3 regions of the Streptomyces aquilus genome follow, and region 2 is predicted to be linked to each of the others. Evidence: riboswitches for the same ligand, from Rfam matches in the RefSeq annotation. Region 2 holds a riboswitch; each other region holds the start of a gene.
The links. Region 2 has a riboswitch for S-adenosylmethionine ahead of EJC51_RS14370 (aminotransferase class V-fold PLP-dependent enzyme). Riboswitches for the same ligand answer to the same signal wherever they lie in the genome.
Positions count from the first base shown of each region.

Region 1: linked by a shared signal. The riboswitch ahead of thrC (threonine synthase) and the one ahead of EJC51_RS14370 (aminotransferase class V-fold PLP-dependent enzyme) in region 2 are both predicted to bind S-adenosylmethionine.
Region 3: linked by a shared signal. The riboswitch ahead of EJC51_RS49450 (putative leader peptide) and the one ahead of EJC51_RS14370 (aminotransferase class V-fold PLP-dependent enzyme) in region 2 are both predicted to bind S-adenosylmethionine.

Region 1 covers NZ_CP034463.1:4,967,487-4,974,517, forward strand. Annotated here, with positions in the region: gene groL (chaperonin GroEL) at 1-1,329, opposite strand, end outside; gene EJC51_RS22845 (cold-shock protein) at 1,651-1,854, opposite strand; gene EJC51_RS22850 (ubiquitin-like small modifier protein 1) at 2,297-2,572, opposite strand; gene thrC (threonine synthase) at 2,656-3,951, opposite strand; SAM riboswitch class I at 3,970-4,126, opposite strand; gene EJC51_RS22860 (glucosyl-3-phosphoglycerate synthase) at 4,289-5,233, shown strand; gene EJC51_RS22865 (alpha,alpha-trehalose-phosphate synthase (UDP-forming)) at 5,315-6,703, shown strand; gene otsB (trehalose-phosphatase) at 6,679-7,031, opposite strand, start outside.
Region 2 covers NZ_CP034463.1:3,109,167-3,116,197, forward strand. Annotated here, with positions in the region: gene EJC51_RS14365 (protein kinase domain-containing protein) at 1-1,977, opposite strand, end outside; gene EJC51_RS14370 (aminotransferase class V-fold PLP-dependent enzyme) at 2,046-3,407, opposite strand; SAM riboswitch class IV at 3,570-3,686, opposite strand; gene trpD (anthranilate phosphoribosyltransferase) at 3,761-4,825, opposite strand; gene qcrB (cytochrome bc1 complex cytochrome b subunit) at 4,961-6,601, opposite strand; gene qcrA (cytochrome bc1 complex Rieske iron-sulfur subunit) at 6,598-7,031, opposite strand, start outside.
Region 3 covers NZ_CP034463.1:9,585,821-9,592,851, forward strand. Annotated here, with positions in the region: gene EJC51_RS43965 (ABC transporter permease) at 1-78, opposite strand, end outside; gene EJC51_RS43970 (ABC transporter substrate-binding protein) at 82-1,707, opposite strand; gene EJC51_RS49450 (putative leader peptide) at 1,929-2,048, opposite strand; SAM riboswitch class IV at 2,083-2,196, opposite strand; gene EJC51_RS43975 (LLM class F420-dependent oxidoreductase) at 2,416-3,339, opposite strand; gene EJC51_RS43980 (hypothetical protein) at 3,448-3,645, shown strand; gene EJC51_RS43985 (DUF427 domain-containing protein) at 3,668-4,471, shown strand; gene EJC51_RS43990 (GNAT family N-acetyltransferase) at 4,549-5,316, opposite strand; gene EJC51_RS43995 (S8 family peptidase) at 5,729-7,031, shown strand, end outside.

The DNA of each region.
Region 1 (7,031 bases), 1.9 Mb from region 2:
GGCGAGCTTGACGGCGGCGGCGCCGGTCGCCTCGTCACCCTCCAGCTCCAGCTTCTCGAAGACACCGGAGGCCTGGAGCAGGGCCACGCCACCACCGGCGACGATGCCCTCCTCGACGGCCGCCTTGGCGTTGCGCACGGCGTCCTCGATGCGGTGCTTGCGCTCCTTGAGCTCGACCTCGGTCGCGGCACCGGCCTTGATGACGGCGACGCCACCGGCGAGCTTCGCCAGGCGCTCCTGGAGCTTCTCGCGGTCGTAGTCGGAGTCGCTGTTCTCGATCTCGGCGCGGATCTGGTTCACGCGACCGGCGACCTGGTCGGCGGAGCCGGCACCGTCGACGATGGTGGTCTCGTCCTTGGTGATGACGACCTTGCGGGCGCGGCCCAGGAGGTCCAGGGTCGCGTTCTCCAGCTTGAGGCCGACCTCCTCGGAGATGACCTCGCCGCCCGTGAGGATGGCGATGTCGCCGAGCATGGCCTTGCGGCGGTCACCGAAGCCCGGGGCCTTGACGGCGACGGACTTGAAGGTGCCGCGGATCTTGTTGACGACCAGGGTCGACAGGGCCTCGCCCTCGACGTCCTCGGCGATGATCAGCAGCGGCTTGCCCGACTGCATGACCTTCTCCAGGAGCGGGAGCAGGTCCTTGACGGAGCCGATCTTGGAGTTGGCGATCAGGATGTACGGGTCGTCGAGCGACGCCTCCATACGCTCCATGTCGGTGGCGAAGTAGGCGGAGATGTAGCCCTTGTCGAAGCGCATACCCTCCGTCAGCTCCAGCTCCAGACCGAAGGTCTGGGACTCCTCGACGGTGATGACGCCTTCCTTGCCGACCTTGTCCATCGCCTCGGCGATGAGCTCGCCGATCTGGGTGTCGGCGGCGGAGATGGAGGCCGTGGAAGCGATCTGCTCCTTGGTCTCGACATCCTTCGCCTGCTCAAGGAGGGCACCGGAGACGGCCTCGACGGCCTTCTCGATACCGCGCTTGAGAGCCATCGGGTTGGCACCGGCGGCCACGTTGCGCAGACCCTCGCGCACCAGGGCCTGGGCCAGGACGGTCGCGGTCGTCGTGCCGTCACCGGCTACGTCGTCGGTCTTCTTCGCGACTTCCTTGACCAGCTCGGCGCCGATCTTCTCGTACGGGTCCTCGAGCTCGATCTCCTTGGCGATGGACACACCATCGTTGGTGATCGTGGGGGCGCCCCACTTCTTCTCGAGGACGACGTTGCGACCCTTGGGGCCGAGCGTCACCTTGACGGCGTCCGCGAGCTGGTTCATGCCGCGCTCGAGGCCGCGCCGCGCCTCCTCGTCGAACGCGATGATCTTGGCCATGTGAAGTGGTCCCTCCAGGACTGGGGGTGATTCCTTCGGACCGCGCCCGCGCCCGCGACGGACGGCTCGCACACCTCGTGGTTCCTTGCCCCACCTGGCCTGCGGGCCTCACCGACCCGGTCCTTCTTTGTCACTCTCACCTTCAGAGTGCTAACGCCAATGATTAGCACTCGGCCCCTGCGAGTGCAAGCGCCTCCCGGGGATCGGGCGGCCCCGCCACCAGCCCTCGACCCGCCCCGGACAGGCCGAAGGGCCCGTACCCCTCGCGAGGTACGAGCCCTTCAACAGAAGACGTCGCTTGCGGTTTGGTCGGTCGCGCGATCAGGCGGTGACGCGAACCATGTCGGCCTGCGGGCCCTTCTGGCCCTGCGAGATCTCGAACTCCACCCGCTGGCCCTCTTCCAGGGTGCGGTACCCGTCCATCTGGATCGCGCTGTAGTGGACGAAAACATCCGCACCACCGTCGACCGCGATGAAGCCGTACCCCTTCTCCGCGTTGAACCACTTGACGGTGCCCTGAGCCATGCCTAACTCCCCTATTACTGGCCCTTGCACAGATCCACACTTCGCGGATCCGGGTCAGACCTCACCCCCCACGGATTGGGGGCGTGCGCCGGAACGCGTCGACCGCGGCTGAATGTATCTGTCCAACTGCCGTCTGCAACAGGTCAATCGGACGAGAATTCTGGACGTGCGGGGTCCGGAATGTAGTGAGAATTCACCCGAACTCAGGGCAAGTCGGGCCCCATAAAAGGCACAAAACTCGCAAAAGAACCGCACACTTTGGCTACTTCTCGACGCAAGTGGAGCAGGTACTCATATGCGTGTGGCATGGAAGGCGCAGCAGGTTCCCCAACTGTACCGCGCTCAACCATAGAGAATTGCCCCCTCCGCTTCTCTCACGGAGGGGGCAATTCAATGAACTCTCGGTAATGAGCGTTACCGAAGGTAATGTTCGGTCATTCGGTCAGCCGCCGGCGACGGCCGGGATGATCGAGACGCCCGCGCCGTCCGGGGTGGCGGTCTCCAGGCCCTGCTCGAAGCGGACGTCGTCGTCGTTGACGTACACGTTGACGAAGCGGCGCAGCTTGCCCTGGTCGTCGAGGACGCGGGCGGCGATGCCCGTGTGGTTCTTCTCCAGGTCGGCGATGACGTCGGCGAGGGTGGCACCCTCGGCGGCGACCTCGGCCTGCCCGCCGGTGTAGGTGCGCAGGATGGTGGGGATGCGGACGGTGACGCTCACGTTGGAACCTCCGGTCAGGGTGACACACCTAGGGGCGGGGGGAACTGCGCGACCAGCCCCCACCGGCCCGCAGACGAAAACGGTTATGCGAGGCCGGCCTCACGGAACGAATCGAGGTTGGGGCGGATGGTCGCGGTAAGCCCCGTACCCGCCACCGCATCCAGCGTCTTCAGCCCATCGCCCGTGTTCAGCACAACGGTCGTCAACGTCGGATCCAGCAACCCGTTCTCGATCAGCTTTCGAGTCACGCCCACGGTCACACCACCGGCGGTCTCCGCGAAGATGCCCTCCGTGCGGGCCAGCAGCTTGATCGCGTCGACGATCTGCTCGTCGTTGACGTCCTCCACGGCACCGCCCGTGCGGCGCGCGATGTCGAGGACGTAGGGGCCGTCGGCCGGGTTGCCGATGGCGAGGGACTTGGCGATGGTGTTCGGCTTCTGGGGACGGACGACGTCGTGGCCCGCCTTGTAGGCGACGGACACCGGCGAGCAGCCCTCCGCCTGGGCGCCGAAGATCTTGTACGGCTTGTCCTCGACCAGCCCGAGCTTGATCAGCTCCTGGAGCCCCTTGTCGATCTTCGTGAGCTGCGAGCCGGAGGCGATCGGGACGACCAGCTGGTCCGGGAGCCGCCAGCCGAGCTGCTCGCAGATCTCGTACGCCAGGGTCTTGGACCCCTCCGCGTAGTACGGCCGCAGGTTGACGTTGACGAAGCCCCAGCCCTCGCCGGCCGGGTCGCCGATCAGCTCGGAGCAGAAGCGGTTCACGTCGTCGTAATTGCCCTCGATGCCGACGAGCTCACCGCCGTATACAGCGGCCATGACGACCTTGCCCTGCTCCAGGTCGTGCGGGATGAACACGCAGGAGCGGAAGCCGGCGCGGGCGGCGGCGGCGCCGACGGCACCCGCGAGGTTGCCGGTGGAGGAGCAGGAGAGCGTGGTGAAGCCGAAGACGCGGGCGGCCTCGATGGCCTGGGCGACGACCCGGTCCTTGAAGGAGTGCGTCGGGTTGCCGGAGTCGTCCTTCACGAAGAGCTTGCCGGCCTCGACACCCAGTTCGCGGGCGAGGTTGTCGGCCTGGACGAGCTTGGTCCAGCCGGGGTTGATGTTGGGCTTGCCGGCCACGTCCGCGGGGACGGGCAGCAGCGGTGCGTAGCGCCAGATGTTCGCGGGTCCCGCCTCGATCTGCTTGCGGAGCTCCTCGGCGTCGTAGGCGGAGAAGTCGTAGGCGATCTCGAGCGGGCCGAAACACTCCTCGCACGCGAAGACCGGGCCGAGCGGCACCCGGTGGCCGCATTCACGGCAGCTGAGCGCCGCGGCGGGACCGAGGTCTACGCTGGTGGAGGCGGAATCGGTGGTGCTTGCAACAGTCTGCGCAGCCATGAGAGGCGAGGCCCTTTCTCCTCATCTTCCTCACGACGCATCTCGCCGTGAGACGGATTTGGCACCTTCCCTAGCCGGGAGCCTCGCGGTGCGATCGATACTGATCGCTACGAGACCGGCTGGAGGGTTGCCGGGGCTTCATCGGGCCGTATCCCTCTGCCCCTCTGGATGAGCGGTATGAAGTTGTGAACATCGGACGAGCCAGGACATGCGATGGTCATCCGCGTTGTTCAAGACTGTAACCGACGACCAGGACAGTTGAGATAGTCGTCCGAACCGCGAGATGGATCACAGACGGGGTCCAGCTCGCCGAAAGAACGCAGAGGAGCCGCGCACTGTGCTGAACGAAGTCGAGCGCTGGCTGACCACCCGCTCCTGGTCGGTGACCGATCGCCCGCTCCACCAGATCCTGGCTGCCAAGCAACGCACGAAACAGTCGGTGAGCGTCGTGCTGCCCGCGCTCAACGAGGAGGAGACGGTCGGCGACATCGTCGCGATCATCCGCCACGACTTGATGCAGCAGGTCCCGCTCGTCGACGAGATCGTCGTCGTCGACTCCGGGTCGACCGACCGGACGTCGCAGGTGGCGGCCGCGGCCGGGGCCACGGTGGTGCACCGCGACGAGATCCTGCCCCGTATCCCCACCGTGCCCGGCAAGGGCGAGGTGCTGTGGCGGTCGCTGCTGGTGACCAGCGGTGACATCGTCTGTTTCATCGACGCCGACCTGAAGGAGTTCTCCTCCGACTTCGTCACCGGGATCGTCGGCCCGCTGCTGACCGAGCCCGAGGTCGACCTGGTCAAGGCCATGTACGACCGCCCGCTGGGCGGCGCGGCGGGCCAGGGCGGCCGGGTGACCGAGCTGATGGCCCGCCCGCTGCTCAACATGCACTGGCCGCAGCTGGCGGGCTTCGTGCAGCCCCTGGGCGGCGAGTACGCGGCCCGCCGCTCGCTGCTGGAACAGCTGCCGTTCCCCGTCGGCTACGGCGTCGAGCTCGGCATGCTGGTCGACGCCCTGCACCTGGTCGGCCTCGACGCGCTCGCCCAGGTCGACGTGGGCGTCCGCAAGCACCGCCACCAGGACGGCCAGGCCCTCGGCCGGATGTCCGCCGCGATCTACCGCACGGCCCAGCTCCGCCTGGCCCGCGGCCATCTGATCCGCCCCGCCCTCACCCAGTTCGAGCGGGGCGAGACCGGTTTCGAACCGCGCACCTACTCCGTGGACACGGAGGAACGCCCGCCGATGGCGGACATCGCGGAGTACGCGGAACGAAAGGTGGCCTGACCCCGCCGGACCGGTACCCCGGGGAACCGGACGAACGTTTGAGCAATCCGTGGCCGGGCTAGGTTGATCCGTATGGCTCGTATCGCTTCAACGTTCGGTGCTGCGCGGGTCCTGGTGGCCTCCAACCGGGGACCGGTCTCGTACGACGTCCAGGCGGACGGCACGCTGTCCGCGCGGCGCGGCGGCGGTGGGCTGGTCTCGGGGCTGTCGGCGATCGGGTCGGACGCGGACGCGCTGTGGGTGTGCTCGGCGCTGAGCGACGGCGACCGCGAGGCCGTGCGGCGCGGGGTGGGCGAGGCCGGGGTGCGGATGCTCGACATCCCGGCCGACGTGCACGCGGACGCGTACAACGGCATCGCCAACTCGGTCCTGTGGTTCGTCCACCACATGCTGTACCAGACCCCGCTGGAGCCGGTCTTCGACGCGGAGTTCCGGCGCCAGTGGGCGTCGTACGAGACGTACAACCGCGCCTTCGCCGAGGCGCTCGCGCAGGAGGCGGCGCGGGGTGCGGCGGTCGTCGTGCAGGACTACCACCTCACCCTGGTGCCGGGCATGCTCCGCGCGCTCCGCCCCGACCTGCGGATCGGGCACTTCTCGCACACGCCGTGGGCGCCGCCGGAGTACTTCCGGATGCTGCCGGACGACGTGGCCGAGCAGGTGCTGCGGGGCATGCTGGGCGCCGACCGGCTGGGGTTCCTGACCCGGCGCTGGGCGTCGGCGTTCGAGGCGTGCGCGGCGGAGATCACCGGCGGGCTCGGCGACACCCGGATCGGGGTGCACGGGCTCGGCGCGGACGCGGACTTCCTGCGCGAGCGCTCGCACGAGGCGGACGTGGCCGAGCGGATGACCGCGCTGAAGGCGGAGATCGGCGAGGGGCGCCGGGCGATCGTCCGGGTCGACCGGACCGAGCTGTCGAAGAACATCGTGCGGGGGCTGCGCGCCTACGAGCATCTGCTTCAGACCCGGCCCGAGTGGCGGGAGCGGGTCGTGCACGTGGCGTTCGCCTACCCGTCCCGGCAGGACCTGGCCGTCTACCGGGACTACACCGCCGAGGTGCAGCGCCTGGCCGACGAGATCAACTCGACGTACGGCACGCCGGGCTGGACCCCGGTGGTGCTGCACGTCAAGGACGACTTCGCCCGCTCCCTCGCCGCCTACCGGCTCGCCGACGTGGCGCTCGTCAACCCCATCCGCGACGGCATGAACCTCGTCGCGAAGGAGGTGCCGGTCGTCTCCGACGAGGGGTGCGCGCTGGTGCTGTCGCGGGAGGCGGGGGCGTACGAGGAGCTGGGCGACGACGCGATCGTGGTGAACCCGTACGACGTGATCGGCACCGCCGACGCGCTGCACGAGGCGCTGACGATGGCGCCGGGCGAGCGGGCGGAACGCACGAAGCGGCTGGCTGCCGCCGCTACCGCGTTGCCGCCCGCGCAATGGTTCCTTGATCAGCTGGCGGCGTTGGGGGGCTGAGGAAGCGTCCCCGCCAGTTGCCCCAGCAGCCGTACCAATCCCGCCGGGCCGTTCACCACCAGATCCGCCCGTTCCTTCAGGTCGGCCACCTCCTCGCTGCCCGTGCTGCACACGAGGAGGCCCGGAACGCCGTCGGAGCGGAGTTTCTCCACCGCGGCGAAGGCCGGGAGGTCCCCGAGGTCGTCGCCGGCGTACAGGACGGCCTCGGCGCCCAGTTCGCGGACGTAGTCCGTCAGGGCCCGGCCCTTGTCCATGCCGGGCGGGCGGAGTTCCAGGACGAGGCGGCCGGGTTCGACGATCAGGCCGTGCCGGGTGGCGAGGTCGGTGA
Region 2 (7,031 bases):
CACCAGCACCGGGTCGGAGAAGGCCCCGCCCCCGCCGTACGTCCAGACCACGTCGCCGCGCGCCGTGATCGCCTTGAGCGCCGCCCCCGTGTCGGTCACCCCCAGGAAGGCGAAGGAGTCCGCGTTCGCCGGGACGTAGGAACCGGCGAGGTCCGGCTCCCGCCACTTCAGGCGGCCCGTCAGATCCAGCCCGAACAACTCGGCGGCCTGGTTCCCGGTGCTCACGATCACGGTGTCGCTGCTGACGGCGGGCCGGCCGACATCACCGTCCAGCGGGGCGTCGAACGGCGTGGCGCCGCCCTCGCGGATGCCGTAGAGGTGGTTGTCGTAGCAGGGCACGTAGAGGACGTCGCCGGCCACGACGAGCTCTTCGTGCGGCGCACCGTCCAGCTCGGCGTACCAGCGCACCTTGCCCCGGCCGTCGTAGGCCTGCACGATCCCCGCCCCGTCGATCGTGTGCTTCGAGGAACCGACGACGACGTTGCCTCTGAACACCGCGGGCTGCTGGAAGAACGGACTCGGCAGCTCGCGCGTCCACATCACCTCGCCCTCGGCGCTCAGTGCGATGAGCCGGCCCGGTTCGGGCTCGGTGTCGCTGACCACTGCGACGAAGATCCCGTCGGCCGTGAAGACCGGCCGGGTGACGAAGGACGCCCCCTTGAAGACGGTCGCCTTCCAGCGTTCCTTGCCGTCGCTTCCCAAGGCCCGCAGGTTCCCGTCGTCCCCCACGAAGTACAGCGTCCGGCCGTCGACGGAGAGCGCCCCGCCGGCACCGCCGGCCACGTGCGGCGGGCCGCCGGCCTTGTACGTCCAGTTCACGGACGCCTTCCGTGCGACGGACCCCGGCGCCTTCGCGCTCCCGCCCTTCCCCTCGCCCGAGCTCCCGGTCTCCGACTGCCCGAGCCACCACCAGGCGCCCGCTCCCCCGGCGCCGGCGACCACGACCCCGCCCGCGGCGAGGCGCAGCAGCCCGCGCCGCGACGGCCGTCCATCCGCGGCTTCCACCTCGGGCGGCGCCACGTCAGGCGTCTCCGCCACCGGCGCCACATACTCGACCCGGCTCTCCCGCTCCCCCGACTCCCGCTCCGGAAGCCAGATCTCGGTCCCCTGAGACGCCTCGGGGCCCGGCCCCGCAGCGGTGTACCAGCCCGGACGCAGACCGCCGCGCGGGGAACCCCCCACGGCCGCCACGACGTCCGCCGGCATCGGCCGCTGCCCCGGCTCCTCCCGGAGGCAGGCCTCCACCAGCGGCAGCAGTTCCCTCGGTACGCCCGTCAGGTCGAAGTCCCGGGTCAGGATGCGCAGCAGGATCACCGAGTCCTGCCCCTCGCCGAAGGGCTCGCGGCCGCTCGCCGCGTAGGCGAGGACGGCCCCCAGGGAGAACACGTCGCTCGACGGTCCGACCTTGCCGCCGTTGCGGATCTGCTCGGGCGAGACATAGCCGACCGAGCCCACGATCGCGCCGGTGCGGGTCATCGCCGTCGCTTCGAGGGCCCGGACGATCCCGAAGTCGATGACCCTGGGGCCGTCCGGCGCCAGCAGGATGTTGGAGGGCTTCAGGTCCCGGTGGACCATGCCACGGGCGTGGATCGCGCCCAGCGCCTCCCCGAGCGCGGCCCCCAGCACCCGGACCGCAGGCTCGGGCAGCGGTCCGCCGTCCAGGACCGCGTCCCGCAGGTTCGGTCCCTCCACGAACTCCGTCGCCATCCAGGGGCGCTCGCCCTCGGGGTCGGCGTCCACGACCCGTGCGGTGTACGTGCCCGCCCCGCCGACGGTCTGCGCGGCCCGCACCTCCTGCCGGAACCGGGCCCGGAAGGTGCGGTCCTGGGCGTACTCGGCCCTGACGACCTTCACCGCCAGCCGCAGCCCGGTCCGTGACTCGGCGAGGTAGACCTCGCCCATGCCGCCCGAGCCGAGCCGGCCTCGTACCTCGTACGGGCCGACCCTGCGCGGATCCGTCGTGCGCAGCGCCTGCACTTCCGGCTTCCCCCTGTATGTCGTACGAACGCCGTAGGGGAGCGTACCGGCAAGCGCAGGTCAGCCGGTCAGACGGCCGGGACGCAGCGCCCGTCCTCGGTCCGGTACCGCCACTTCGCACCGTCGCTGACCAGCTCGCGCACGGCGGTCACGAACCGCTCCACGTGCTCGTCCGGCGTGCCCGCGCCGAAGCTGACGCGGATGGCGTTGAGGGACTTCTCGCCGGGCGCGGCCTCGGGGGCGCCGCACTCGCCCTGGGTCTGCGGGTCGCTGCCGAGCAGGGTGCGGACGAGGGGGTGGGCGCAGAAGAGGCCGTCGCGGACGCCGATGCCGTACTCGGCGGAGAGGGCGGCGGCGAAGTGGGAGCTGTTCCAGCCCTCGACGACGAAGGAGATCACGCCGACGCGCGGGGCGTCGTCGCCGAAGAGGGAGAGGATGCGGACCTCGGGGACGTCCGCCAGGCCTTCCCGCACCTTCTCGATCAGGTACTGCTCACGGGCGACCAGGCTGTCGAAGCCGGCCTCGGTGAGCGCCTTGCAGGCCGAGGCGATGGAGTAGGCGCCGATGACGTTCGGGGAGCCGGCCTCGTGGCGGGCCGCGCTCTCGTGCCACTCCACGTCCACGCCGCCGTCCTCGCGCCGGGTGACCTTGCGACTGGCGCCGCCGCCGGCCAAATACGGCTGAGCCTGAACCAGCCAGTCCGCGCGGCCCGCGAGGACGCCGGAGCCGAACGGGGCGTACAGCTTGTGGCCGGAGAAGGCGACCCAGTCGACGTCGAGGTCGGCGACGGACACCGCGTGGTGCGGGGCGAGCTGGGCGGCGTCGAGGACGATCCGGGCGCCGTGCGCATGGGCGGCGGCGGCCAGTTCGCGCACCGGCCACAGCTCGCCGGTGACGTTGGAGGCACCGGTCACGCAGACCAGGGCGGGGCCGTAGGGGTCGCGGTCGGCGAGGGCTTTCTCCAGGGTCTCCACGGCCTGCTGGTGGGTGCGGGGCGCGTCGAGGTAGGTGACGCGGGCGTCGCGCCAGGGCAGCAGGGAGGCGTGGTGCTCGGTCTCGAAGACGAAGACCTGGCAGTCGGCCGGCAGCGCGGCGGCGAGCAGGTTGAGGGAGTCGGTGGTGGACCGGGTGAAGACGACCTGGTCGCCCTCGCGGCAGCCCAGGAACTCGGCGACGGTCCTGCGGGCGTTCTCGAACAGGTCGGTCGACAGCTGCGAGAGGTACCCGGCACCGCGGTGGACGCTTCCGTAGTAGGGCGCGTACGCCGCCACGTCGTCCCACACCCGCTGGAGGGCCGGCGCGCTGGCGGCGTAGTCGAGGGCGGCGTAGGTGACCTCGCCACCGGTGACGAGCGGGACGGTGACATCACGGCCCAGAACGGGCAGGGGGGCACAAATGGTCTGGGCGGCGGCAGCGGTGGAGACAGACATGGGGAACTCCCGTGAGAGGGCATGCCGAAGCAGGCATACAGAAGAAGCTGGCATGCGGAAGAAGAGAAAAAGGGTGCGCGGAGGCGGGGCTCTGCGGCCCTATCGCATTCGCTTGCTCACGGAAGACTCCCTCGAACGACCAGGACCCCTGGATTCGAGAGGGGCCCGCGCTTGCCGTAGACCTCGCTGCCTACGGCCTGGTCTTCACCCGGGGCACCCCGCCACGGACGGAGGGTTGCCGGACAGTCGGCCGGGGCCTCATGACTGTCACTCATGACCTGGTACAGGAAAGTACGCGATGTGATCGTCGGCCCGCAACCCGTGTCCGGATCGCGGGACGACGATCGGCACGACTACCGGTTGCTGGCCGCCACCCAGCGGTCGAGGGCCTGCTTGGCGGCGCCCGAGTCGATCGACTCGGCGGCCTGGTCCATGCCGGCCCGCAGCTGCTCCGCCAGCGTCCCCGAGCCAGGCTCCAGGGCCACCAGAGCGGCCGCCGAGTTCAGCAGGACCGCGTCCCGGACGGGGCCGGTCTCACCGTCGAGCAGCCGGCGCGCGACCTCCGCGTTGAACGCCGGGTCCCCGCCTCGCAGCGCCTCCACCGGCACCAGTTCGAGGCCGACGTCACGCGGGTCGAAGGCCTCCTCGGTGACCTTGCCGTCGCGGACGATCCACACCCGGGAGGTGGCGGTGGTCGTCAGCTCGTCGAGGCCGTCGTCGCCGCGGAACACCAGGGAGGAGTTGCCGCGCTCGGCGAACACCCCGGCGACGATCGGCGCCATCAGCGGGTCGGCGACGCCCACCGCCTGCGCCTTGACCTTCGCCGGGTTGGTCAGCGGGCCGAGGGCGTTGAACACCGTGCGGATGCCCAACTGGCCGCGGGCGGCGCCCGCGTGACGCAGCGCCGGGTGGAACTTGATGGCGAAGCAGAAGGTGATGCCGGCCTCCTCGGCGACCTCGGCCACCCGCTTGGGCGTGAGGTCGAGGTTGACGCCCAGCTTCTCCAGGACGTCCGAGGAGCCCGATGCCGACGAGGCCGCGCGGTTGCCGTGCTTGACGACCTTCGCGCCGGTGCCGGCCACGACGAGGGAGGACATCGTGGAGATGTTCACCGTCTTCGCGCCGTCGCCGCCGGTGCCGACGATGTCGACGGTCCGCCCGGACACCTCGATCAGGTTGGCGTGCTCGTACATCGCCCGGACGAGGCCGGTGATCTCCTCGACCGTCTCCCCCTTGGCGCGCAGGGCCACCACGAACCCGGCGATCTGCGCGTCGGTCGCCTCGCCGCGCATGATCTTGTCCATCGCCCAGGCGGTGGCGTCGGCGCTCTGGTCCTGCCCGTACAGCAGGGCGTTCAGCACCTCGGGCCAGGAACGGCCCGCCGCGGTGTCGCCTCCAGCGGGGGTCACAGCGCTCATACGGCCGCTCCTGGGTGTCGTGAGACCTGCTTCAACAGATGTTTGACCCCACCCTATCCAGCTCAGGACACGCAGAAGGGCCCCCGTCCGAAGACCGGACGGGGGCCCTTCCAGCGCGCGTGGCGAGCGCAGCGATCAGTGGTGGCCGTGGCCGCTCGTGATCTCCTTGTACTCCTCGACGGTGGGCTTGGCGATCTGCGACTCCTCGCCGAAGTACGCCTCGCTGAGCTTGGCGCGCAGCTTCTCGGAGCCCTTCACCTTGCGCTCGACGCCGTTCTCGTCGACCGTCGGGCCGATCTCGGCCGGCTTGTACTGCTCGTGCGCCGTGAGCGTGTGCAGCGCGTCCTGGCTGAGCGGCTCGTGCACCTCGATGAACTCACCGTGCGGCAGGCGCTTGATGATGCCGGACTCGCGGCCGTGCAGCACCTTGTCCTTGTCGCGGCGCTGGAGGCCGAGGCAGATCCGCTTGGTGATGATGAACGCGATGACCGGACCGACGAAGAACGCGATGCGGACGAACCAGGTGATCGAGTTGATCGACAGGTGGAAGTGGGTGGCCCACAGGTCGTTTCCACCACCGACGAGCAGCACCATGTACCAGGTGATCCACGCGACGCCGAAGGCCGTACGGGTCGGGGCGTTGCGCGGGCGGTCCAGGATGTGGTGCTCGCGCCGGTCGCCGGTGACCCAGGCCTCGATGAACGGGTAGACCGCGATCGCGACCAGGACCAGCGGGAAGATCACCAGCGGGACGAAGACGCCCAGGACGAGCGTGTGACCCCAGAAGTTGATCTCCCAGCCCGGCATGACACGGATCAGGCCCTCGGAGAAGCCCATGTACCAGTCGGGCTGGGCGCCCGTGGACACCTGGTCCGGACGGTACGGGCCCATGGACCAGATCGGGTTGATCGAGGCGATGGCCGCGATGACCGCGATGACACCGAAGACCAGGAAGAAGAAGCCTCCGGCCTTGGCCGTGTAGACCGGCAGCAGCGGCATGCCGACGACGTTGTTGTTGTTCTTGCCGGGGCCCGCGTACTGCGTGTGCTTGTGGTAGAAGACCAGGATCAGGTGGGCCACCACGAGGCCGAGCATGATGCCCGGCAGCAGCAGGATGTGGATCGAGTAGAAGCGGGCCACGAAGTCGCCGCCCGGGAACTCGCCGCCGAAGAGGAAGAACGACAGGTACGTGCCGACGATCGGCACGGACAGGATCGCGCCCTCCATGAAGCGGACACCGGTGCCGGAGAGCAGGTCGTCCGGGAGCGAGTAACCGGTGAAGCCGGTGAACATGCCCAGGACGAACAGCAGGAAGCCGAACAGCCAGTTGACCTCACGCGGCTTGCGGAACGCGCCCGTGAAGAACACACGCATCATGTGCACGAACATGCCGGCGAGGAAGATCAGCGCCGCCCAGTGGTGGATCTGCCGGATCAGCAGACCACCGCGCACATCGAAGGAGATGTGCATGGTCGAGTTGAACGCCTCGGACATCAGCTGTCCCTGCAGCGGGACGTAGCTGCCGTGGTACTCCACCTCGTTCATCGACGGGTGGAAGAACAGCGTCAGGTACACACCCGTGAGGATGATGATGATGAAGCTGTACAGGCAGATCTCACCCAGCATGAACGACCAGTGGTCGGGGAAGATCTTGCGCATGTTGGCCTTGGCCAGGGAGTAGATCCCCAGTCGGCCGTCGGCCCAGTCGGCGAGCTTCTCGCCGGCCGGTGCCTTCCCGCGAGAGCGGGAGTCTGTGGTCTCGGTCGTGGTGGTCATCCGCGCTCCCAGAAAGCAGGACCGACGGGCTCCTCGAAGTCGCCGAGCGCCTCGAGGTAACCCTCCTCGTTCACACCGATGCGCAGCTGCGGCAGGGCGTGACCAGCGGGGCCGAAGATCACCCGGGCGCCGTCGGAGAGGTCGAAGGTGGACTGGTGGCACGGGCACAGCACGTGGTGCGTCTGCTGCTCGTACAGGGAGATCGGGCAACCGACGTGGGTGCAGATCTTCGAGTACGCCACGATGCCGTCGTGCGACCACTCGAGCTCGCGCTTGTCCTTGATGTTGTCCGGCTGGATCCGGACGATCATCAGGGCCGCCTTGGCGATCTCGGTCTGGAACTCCTCGTCGTGCTCCTCCAGGCCCTCGGGCTTGGCGAAGGTGAGCGAACCGACCGCGACGTCCTCGGGACGCAGCGGCTCGTTCGTGT
Region 3 (7,031 bases), 6.5 Mb from region 2:
CACCAGGAACGACACCGTGTACGCCGCCCACAGCACCCCGACCGCCTGCGCCAGACGCTTGATCACATAGCGGCGCACGCGTCAGCCGATCCAGGTGTCGTGCAGCTGGACGCGGCTGCCCGAGTCGAAGGCGAGGTCGTGCACCTTGTTCGTCACGGCCAGCTGGGTCTGAAGCTCCACCACGGGCACGTCGTACGCGTTCCGCACGATGAGCTGCTGCGCCTCGGCCACCAGCTGCTTGCGCTGGGCCGTGTCGGTGGTCGCGGCCTGCCCGGCCAGCACCGTGTCCAGCGAACTGGCGGGCAGCCGGTAGAAGTTGGCCAGCTTGCTGGAGAAGGAGCTGCGCAGGATGTCGGGGTCGGCGCGGGTCACGTTGCCCCACACCAGGTCGAAGTCGCCGCCCTGGAGGGTGGTGGCGAACTGGCTGACCTGGCCCTGCTTGAGCGTCACGTCGATCCCGACGGCCTTTAGCTGCTGCTGGACGAGCTCCAGAGCGGGCTGGTTGGTGGCCGCGTTGGGGAACCAGCTGATGACCAGGCTGAGCTTCTTGCCGCCCTTGGCCCGGATGCCGTCACTGCCCGCCTTCCAACCCGCCTCGTCCAGAAGGGACGTGGCCTTGGCCGCGTCGAAGGCGAGATCCGCGGAGAGGTCCGTGTAGTCGGGCGTGGTGTGCGCCAGGACGCTGGTCGCCGGCTTGGTGCCGGTCGGGAACACGGTGTCGGCGACCTCCTTGCGGTCGAGGGCGGCCAGGATCGCCTGACGCACCTTCACGTCCTTCAGGACGGGCCGCGAGTTGTTGACGCCCAGCCCGAACACCACGCCCGGGTTGGCCCGGTGCAGGAGGGTGACCTGGCCGCCCTTGAGCGCCGCCTCGTTGGCCTTGCCGACGCTGCTGATCGCGTCCACCTGACCGGACTGGAGACTGCCGGCCCGCACCCCCGCCTCGGGCACGACCTTGAACACGACCTTGTCCAGGTAGGCCTCACCCTTCTTGGACCACAGCGAGGAGCCCCAGTCGTACCCGGTGCGCTTGGCCAGCGTGATCGACTGGTTCTGCACGTACTGCTTCAGCACGAACGGCCCGGACCCGATGACACCGTCACTGCACTTCTGCTGCGGGGTCTTCCGCACGCTCGCCGACGACTCGATGCCCAGCGAGTGCGTCGAAGTCGCCTGGAGGAACTGGGCGTTGGGCTCCTTGAAGGTCACCTTGACGGTGAGCGGGTCCACCGCGGTGGTGCTCTTGACGCTGCTCAGATAACCCTGGGCGAGGACGCCCAGGGCGCCGAGCTTCGGCACCGCGTCGAAGTTGTCCTTGACGACCTGCGCGGTCAGCTCGGAGCCGTCGCTGAAGGTGACACCCGGGCGCAGATGGAACGTGAACTGGGTGGCGTCGGAGTTGATGTCCCAGCTCTTGGCCAGCCACGGCACGATCTTGCCGGTCTCGGGGTCCTGGTCGGTCAGGGAGTCCACGGTCTGGCGTACCGAGTAGATGCTCTCGTTGCTGCCGACCTGCTGCGGGTCCACGCAGCCCGCATCCGAACCGACCGCGAAGGTCAGGGTGCCGCCGGACTTCGGCGTGCCGCTGTCGTTGCCGGAGCCGCCCCCGTCGGAGCCGGATCCGCAGGCGGTCAGCAGCACGCCGGTCGTGAGAAGGGCGGTCAGCGCCGCCCATCGGGAGGTTCTGGTATCCGGAAATGCTGTCACGGGGTGGTTCTCCTCATGGGTGTCACCAGGCACGGGGGTGCCCTACGGGGCACGGGCGTGCAGGGGAGTGCGGCCCCCGCCGACGCGGTGCCGGTGACGGGGGAGCGCTGGGCAGGCAGAGATCAACGGGAAAAAGGGGGATCCGGCAGAAGAGCGGGATCAGACGGAGAGGAACGCGGCGACGACCGGCGCCGGACGTCGACCAGCGGCAGGAATGACCGTCAGACCTGACACAGGCAGCTGGTCGAACGCTTCAGATCGATGTGCCGGCGGCGCGAGAGCCGGGAGAACACCACGGCCACGGCGAAGGAGGCACTGAGGTCATCGCTGTGACACCGCATGCCGGTCCTCCCCGTCTCCGGCCCCGCTCAAGGGGCCACGCGCTTGCGGGGATCGTCGGTGATCCCGCCGGGCTTTCACCTGGAGCACCCCACCGCGCGGGAGGGTTGCCGGTCAGCGAGCCAGGGCTTGACGCTGACACTCAATGCCGTTCGTGATCGTACGGAGCGGGTTTGTCGTACGTCAATGCCGCAACCGGGACGACCCCTGCCTGATCGCTGCTCGGGGCAGGGATCAGCCGCGTTCCTGCACGAACTTCACACGGTGGCCCTCGGGATCACGAAGCCAGGCAAATCGAAGCCGACCGTCCGGAGAGTCGGTCGGCTTCACCAAGGGCTCGCCCCCCGCACGGCTGCCCGTCCAGCACCCTCAATGGGCCAGTTCGCCGAGGAGTGCCCAGGTGCGTCGGCGGTCCTCTTCTCCGGCCAGCTCGGTGCCCGAGAACACGACCTCGGTGGCGCCGGCGTCGCGGTAACGCCGTACCTCGGCTTCGACCTCCTTCTCTCCGCCGATCACGGCCAGGTCGGCGGCCCGCCGACCGCCGGAGAGTTCGATGACGCGTGCGTAGGACGGGATCTGCTCGTAGAACGCCAGGTTCTCCGTGGCCCGCGCCCGCACCGCGTCCACATCGTCCGTGACCACGCCGGGCACCAGAGCCACGATCCGGGGCGCGGGACGACCGGCGGCCTCGGCCGCGGCGGTCACGGCGGGAACGATGTGCTCCGCCAGGGCGCGTGGTCCCGCAAGGTAGGGCAAGATCCCGTCCGCCAACTCACCGCTGACGCGCAGTGCCTGCGGACCCATCGCGGCGACCAGCACGGGGACGCCGTTCTCGGCGCCGGGTACGCGTGCCGGGATCGGCGTGGTGGCGGTGAGTAGTTCACCATGGAAGTCCGCCGTGCCGGACTCGGTCAACTGCCGTAGGGCGGTGAGGAATTCACGCAGGCGGGCGATGGGACGCTCGAAGGGCACGCCGAAGGCGCCCTCCGTCAGCAGCTTCGTGCCCAGGGCGAGACCGAGGTGGTAGCGGCCGTGCGTGGCGGCCTGGGCGGTCTGGGCCTGGCTGGAGACCAGCAGCGGATGCCGGCCGAAGACGGGGATCGCCGAGGTGCCCACTTGCAGTCCGGGTACCTCCCGCCCGACGATCGCCGCGAGTTGCGGTGAGTCCGCGCCGAAGGTCTGCCCGAACCAGGCCGACCGCAGGCCGGCAGCCGCGGCCTCGCGCGCCAGTTCCACGGTGGCGTCGACCTGGTTCGGCGCGTCGGACGCGTTGAGTGCCACTCCTAAGGTCATGCCTGGCAGAACAGCTGCTCGGCGAAGCCGTATTCCGGTCCGTGTGTGACAGCTTCATGTCAGCTCTGCGGGGCAGGCCACCCGCGTTCTTGATCTGGGTGAAGCGCCGTGTTCCCGGGCCTGGACACGGTGGTCGCACCGCTGCCCGAGGTCGCCGACCCGGACGGCTCCGCCTTCGGTCCCGTCTCCGTGAGGGAGCGAGCCGGCGGTACCGTCGAGGAGGAGTACCTGCGCGTGCTCGGCCGCCCCGAGCAGCTCGCGGCCTGGCGCGAGACCCGCTCCTACGTCGTGGAAGTCACCGCGTGAGTCAGCAGGAGGAGAGCCGCTCATGACCACGTTCCCCACCGCACAGGCCGTGCGGACCACCCCGGAAGGCCTCCTGTGGGAGCCCAGCGAGCGCTGGGTCCGCGGCCGCAAGGGCGAGGTGACGGTCGTCGACAGCCGGCACCCCGTCCTGGTCTGGGAGCCGGGCGTCCCCGTCCCGCTGTACGCCTTCCCGCGCACCGAGGTCCGCGAGGACCTGCTCCGCCCCGCGAAGAACCCTCCGACCGGCACGCACACCGGCTCACGGATCTTCTACGACCTCGACGTCGGCGGCGACCTGCTGGAGAACGCCGCCTGGACCTTCCCGGCCGCCGACCTCGCCGACCACATCGCCTTCGAGTGGTTCCGGCGCGTCGGCCGGGGCCTCGACCACTGGTACGAGGAGGAGGAAGAGATCTTCATCCACCCCCGCGACCCGCACAAACGCGTGGACGCCGTCCCGAGCAGCCGCCACGTCGTGGTCGAGATCGACGGCACGGTCGTCGCGGACACCCACCGCCCCGTGCTGCTCTTCGAGACCGGTCTGCCCACGCGCTACTACATCCCGCGCGAGGACGTCCGCCTCGACCTGCTGACCGCCACCGAGCACCACTCCGGCTGTCCCTACAAGGGGACCGCCGAGTACTGGTCATGGCAGGGCGGGACGGACATCCCGCCGAACCTCGTCTGGAGCTACCCGGAACCCCTGCCGGCGGTCGGCGCCGTCCAAGGGCTGCTGGCCTTCTACAACGAGGCGGTCGACATCACCGTCGACGGCGAACGCCTTGAGCGCCCGGTCACCCACTTCAGCAGGACGCTCACGACGTAAGGGTGAGGACAAGCCGCCGGTAGTGCTGATCAGGGGCGCCAGGTCCGGGACGGCCGGTGCGGTGGAATGGAGGCAGTTCAGGGGGTGATGGCGTGTTCGGTGAACTGGCCGCAGGGGCGGAACCCCAGGCGGCGGTAGACGGGCTCGCCGTCGGCTGACGCTTGCAGGACCGCGATGCGGTGGTCTCGGTTGCGGGCCGCGCGCAGTGCCGCGAGCGTCATGGCTCCGCCGTAGCCCCGGCGGCGGTGGGTGGCCAGGGTGCAGATGTTGTAGACACCTGCGACTCCCGCATGGTGGAACACCTCGGCGGAACAGACCGGACGGCGGTCCACGTAGCCGACCAGATAGTGGGCGGGGCAGTGCGCGGCCAGTGCTTGAGGGGCGGCCTGGGCGAAGAAGCGGCGGACGGTGGCGGCGGGCGGATCCCAGTTCGCGGCCACGACCGTGGCGTAGTCGGCGAGCTGCTCGGGCGTGGTCACCCTCTGGATGTCCAGGCTCCGGGTGGCAGGAGACGGGAGGGGGGTGTCGTTCAGTTCGGCCCACATCGCCGTCTCGCGTTCGGAAGGCGGCAGGCCTGCGGCCGTCAGGCGGGTGGTGAGGTCCGTGGGTGTCGAGGCGGGCCCCACCCACCAGGAGAAGGGGCGGCCGGTGCGGGTCAGCGCCTCGGTGGTTTCGGTGATACGTGTCGAAGCGTCGACGGCGGTGAAGCGGGCCGCGGCAACGATGTTGAACGTGTCGTCATCCAGGCCGCTGTCGGCGATCAGCAGGTCATCAACCTCAGTGACGGTCGCACCGGTCATGCCCCGGTGCAGGTGACAGGCGTGTTCTGCCAGATTCCGTTCCATCCTGTCCGGCAAGTCGGCTTGATCGAGGAAATGATCATTCATAGCGACTGATCCCAGCATGGCTGGGTGTGGATCGCATGCGATTTCGGGTCGTCCGTGGTCGGCGCTGCCTGGTTGAGCCGGACGATTTCGGTCCGCGCTTCCGCAGCCCGCCCCCGCCGTGAACCGCCCGGCATCCCCTCCGCGACGGCCCCTGAGCCCGCGCCGCCACGCTGGAACACGGTGCGTCGGTTTTCAGCCATGCCGATACGGCCTCCCTGTACGGAAAGGTACTTCCGCAGAGGGGCATGCACCTGACATCTTGCAGCCACCACTCGTTTCGTACGGTCCGGCCGGTGCCATAAGCGCGGCCGGGCCGTCTTCGGAGGACGCATTGATACCCCACAGATCCAGCCGACCGAGACGCACCTTGGTGCTCGCGGCCACACTCGGCGCCGCCCTCGCGTTCGGCGCCCCGGGCGCCCTCGCCGGTACGCTCCCGGTCGTCCCCTCCACCGCGCCGGCCGCCAAGGCCCACACGCCGGTCGCCAAGACGGCTTCGCAGAGTGCGGCCTGGGTGGCCGGCACGCGTGCCTACCTCGTGATCACCGCCCCCGGTGACACTTCGGCGGTCCGCTCCGCGATCGCGGCCAACGGCGGCACCGTCTTCTCGAGCTTCGACGCCATCGGTGTGATCGTCGCCCACTCGGCGTCCAGCACCTTCGCCGCCACCATGCGCGGCGTCGCGGGCGTGCAGCAGGTCGGCGCCACGCGTACCTCGGACGTCCCGGCCGCCGCCTACGACCCGGCGCTCCCGCCCAATCCGGCCCAGGCCTCGACCCCGGCCGGAGAACCGGTACGGGCCGACATGAGCCAGATCAAGGCCGACCAGGCCTGGGCCGTGAACCCCGGCTCCGCCTCCGTCAAGGTCGGCATCCTGGACACCGGTGTGGACGACCAGCACCAGGACCTGGCGCCCAACTTCGACGCGGCCGACTCGGTCTCCTGCGCCTACGGCAAGCCGGACACCCGTGCCGGCGCCTGGCGCGACGTCGACACGCACGGCACCCACGTGGCGGGCACCGTCGCCGCCGCCAAGAACGGCAAGGGCGTCGTCGGCGTGGCCCCCGGGGTGAAGATCGCCGCGGTCCGGGTCGCCGAGCCGGGCAACTCCTTCTTCTTCGCCGAGAACACCATCTGCGGCTTCGTCTGGGCCGGTGACCACGGCTTCAAGGTCACCAACAACAGCTATTACACGGACCCGTGGCAGTTCAACTGCCCGGACAACATCGACCAGGCCGCCATCATCGAGGGCGTCAAGCGCGCCCAGGAGTACGCCGAGAGCAAGGGCTCCCTCCAGATCGCCGCCGCGGGCAACGAGAACTACGACCTCGCCCACAAGACGACCGACTCGGCGAGCCCGAACGACTCGACGCCGGTCACCCGCACCATCACCAACGCCTGCCTCGACATCCCGACCGAGCTGCCGGGCGTGGTCACGGTCGCGGCCAACGGCACCGGCGTCACCAAGGCGTCGTTCTCCAACTACGGTCAGGGCGTCATCGACGTCGCGGCGCCGGGCAGCAACGTGTACTCCACCGTCCCCGGCGGCGGCTACGGCAGCAAGAGCGGCACCTCGATGGCCACCCCGCACGTGGTCGGCGTCGCGGCGCTCATCGCCAGCGCCAACCCGGGCATCACCCCGGCGCAGCTCCGCGCCAAACTGGCCGAGCAGG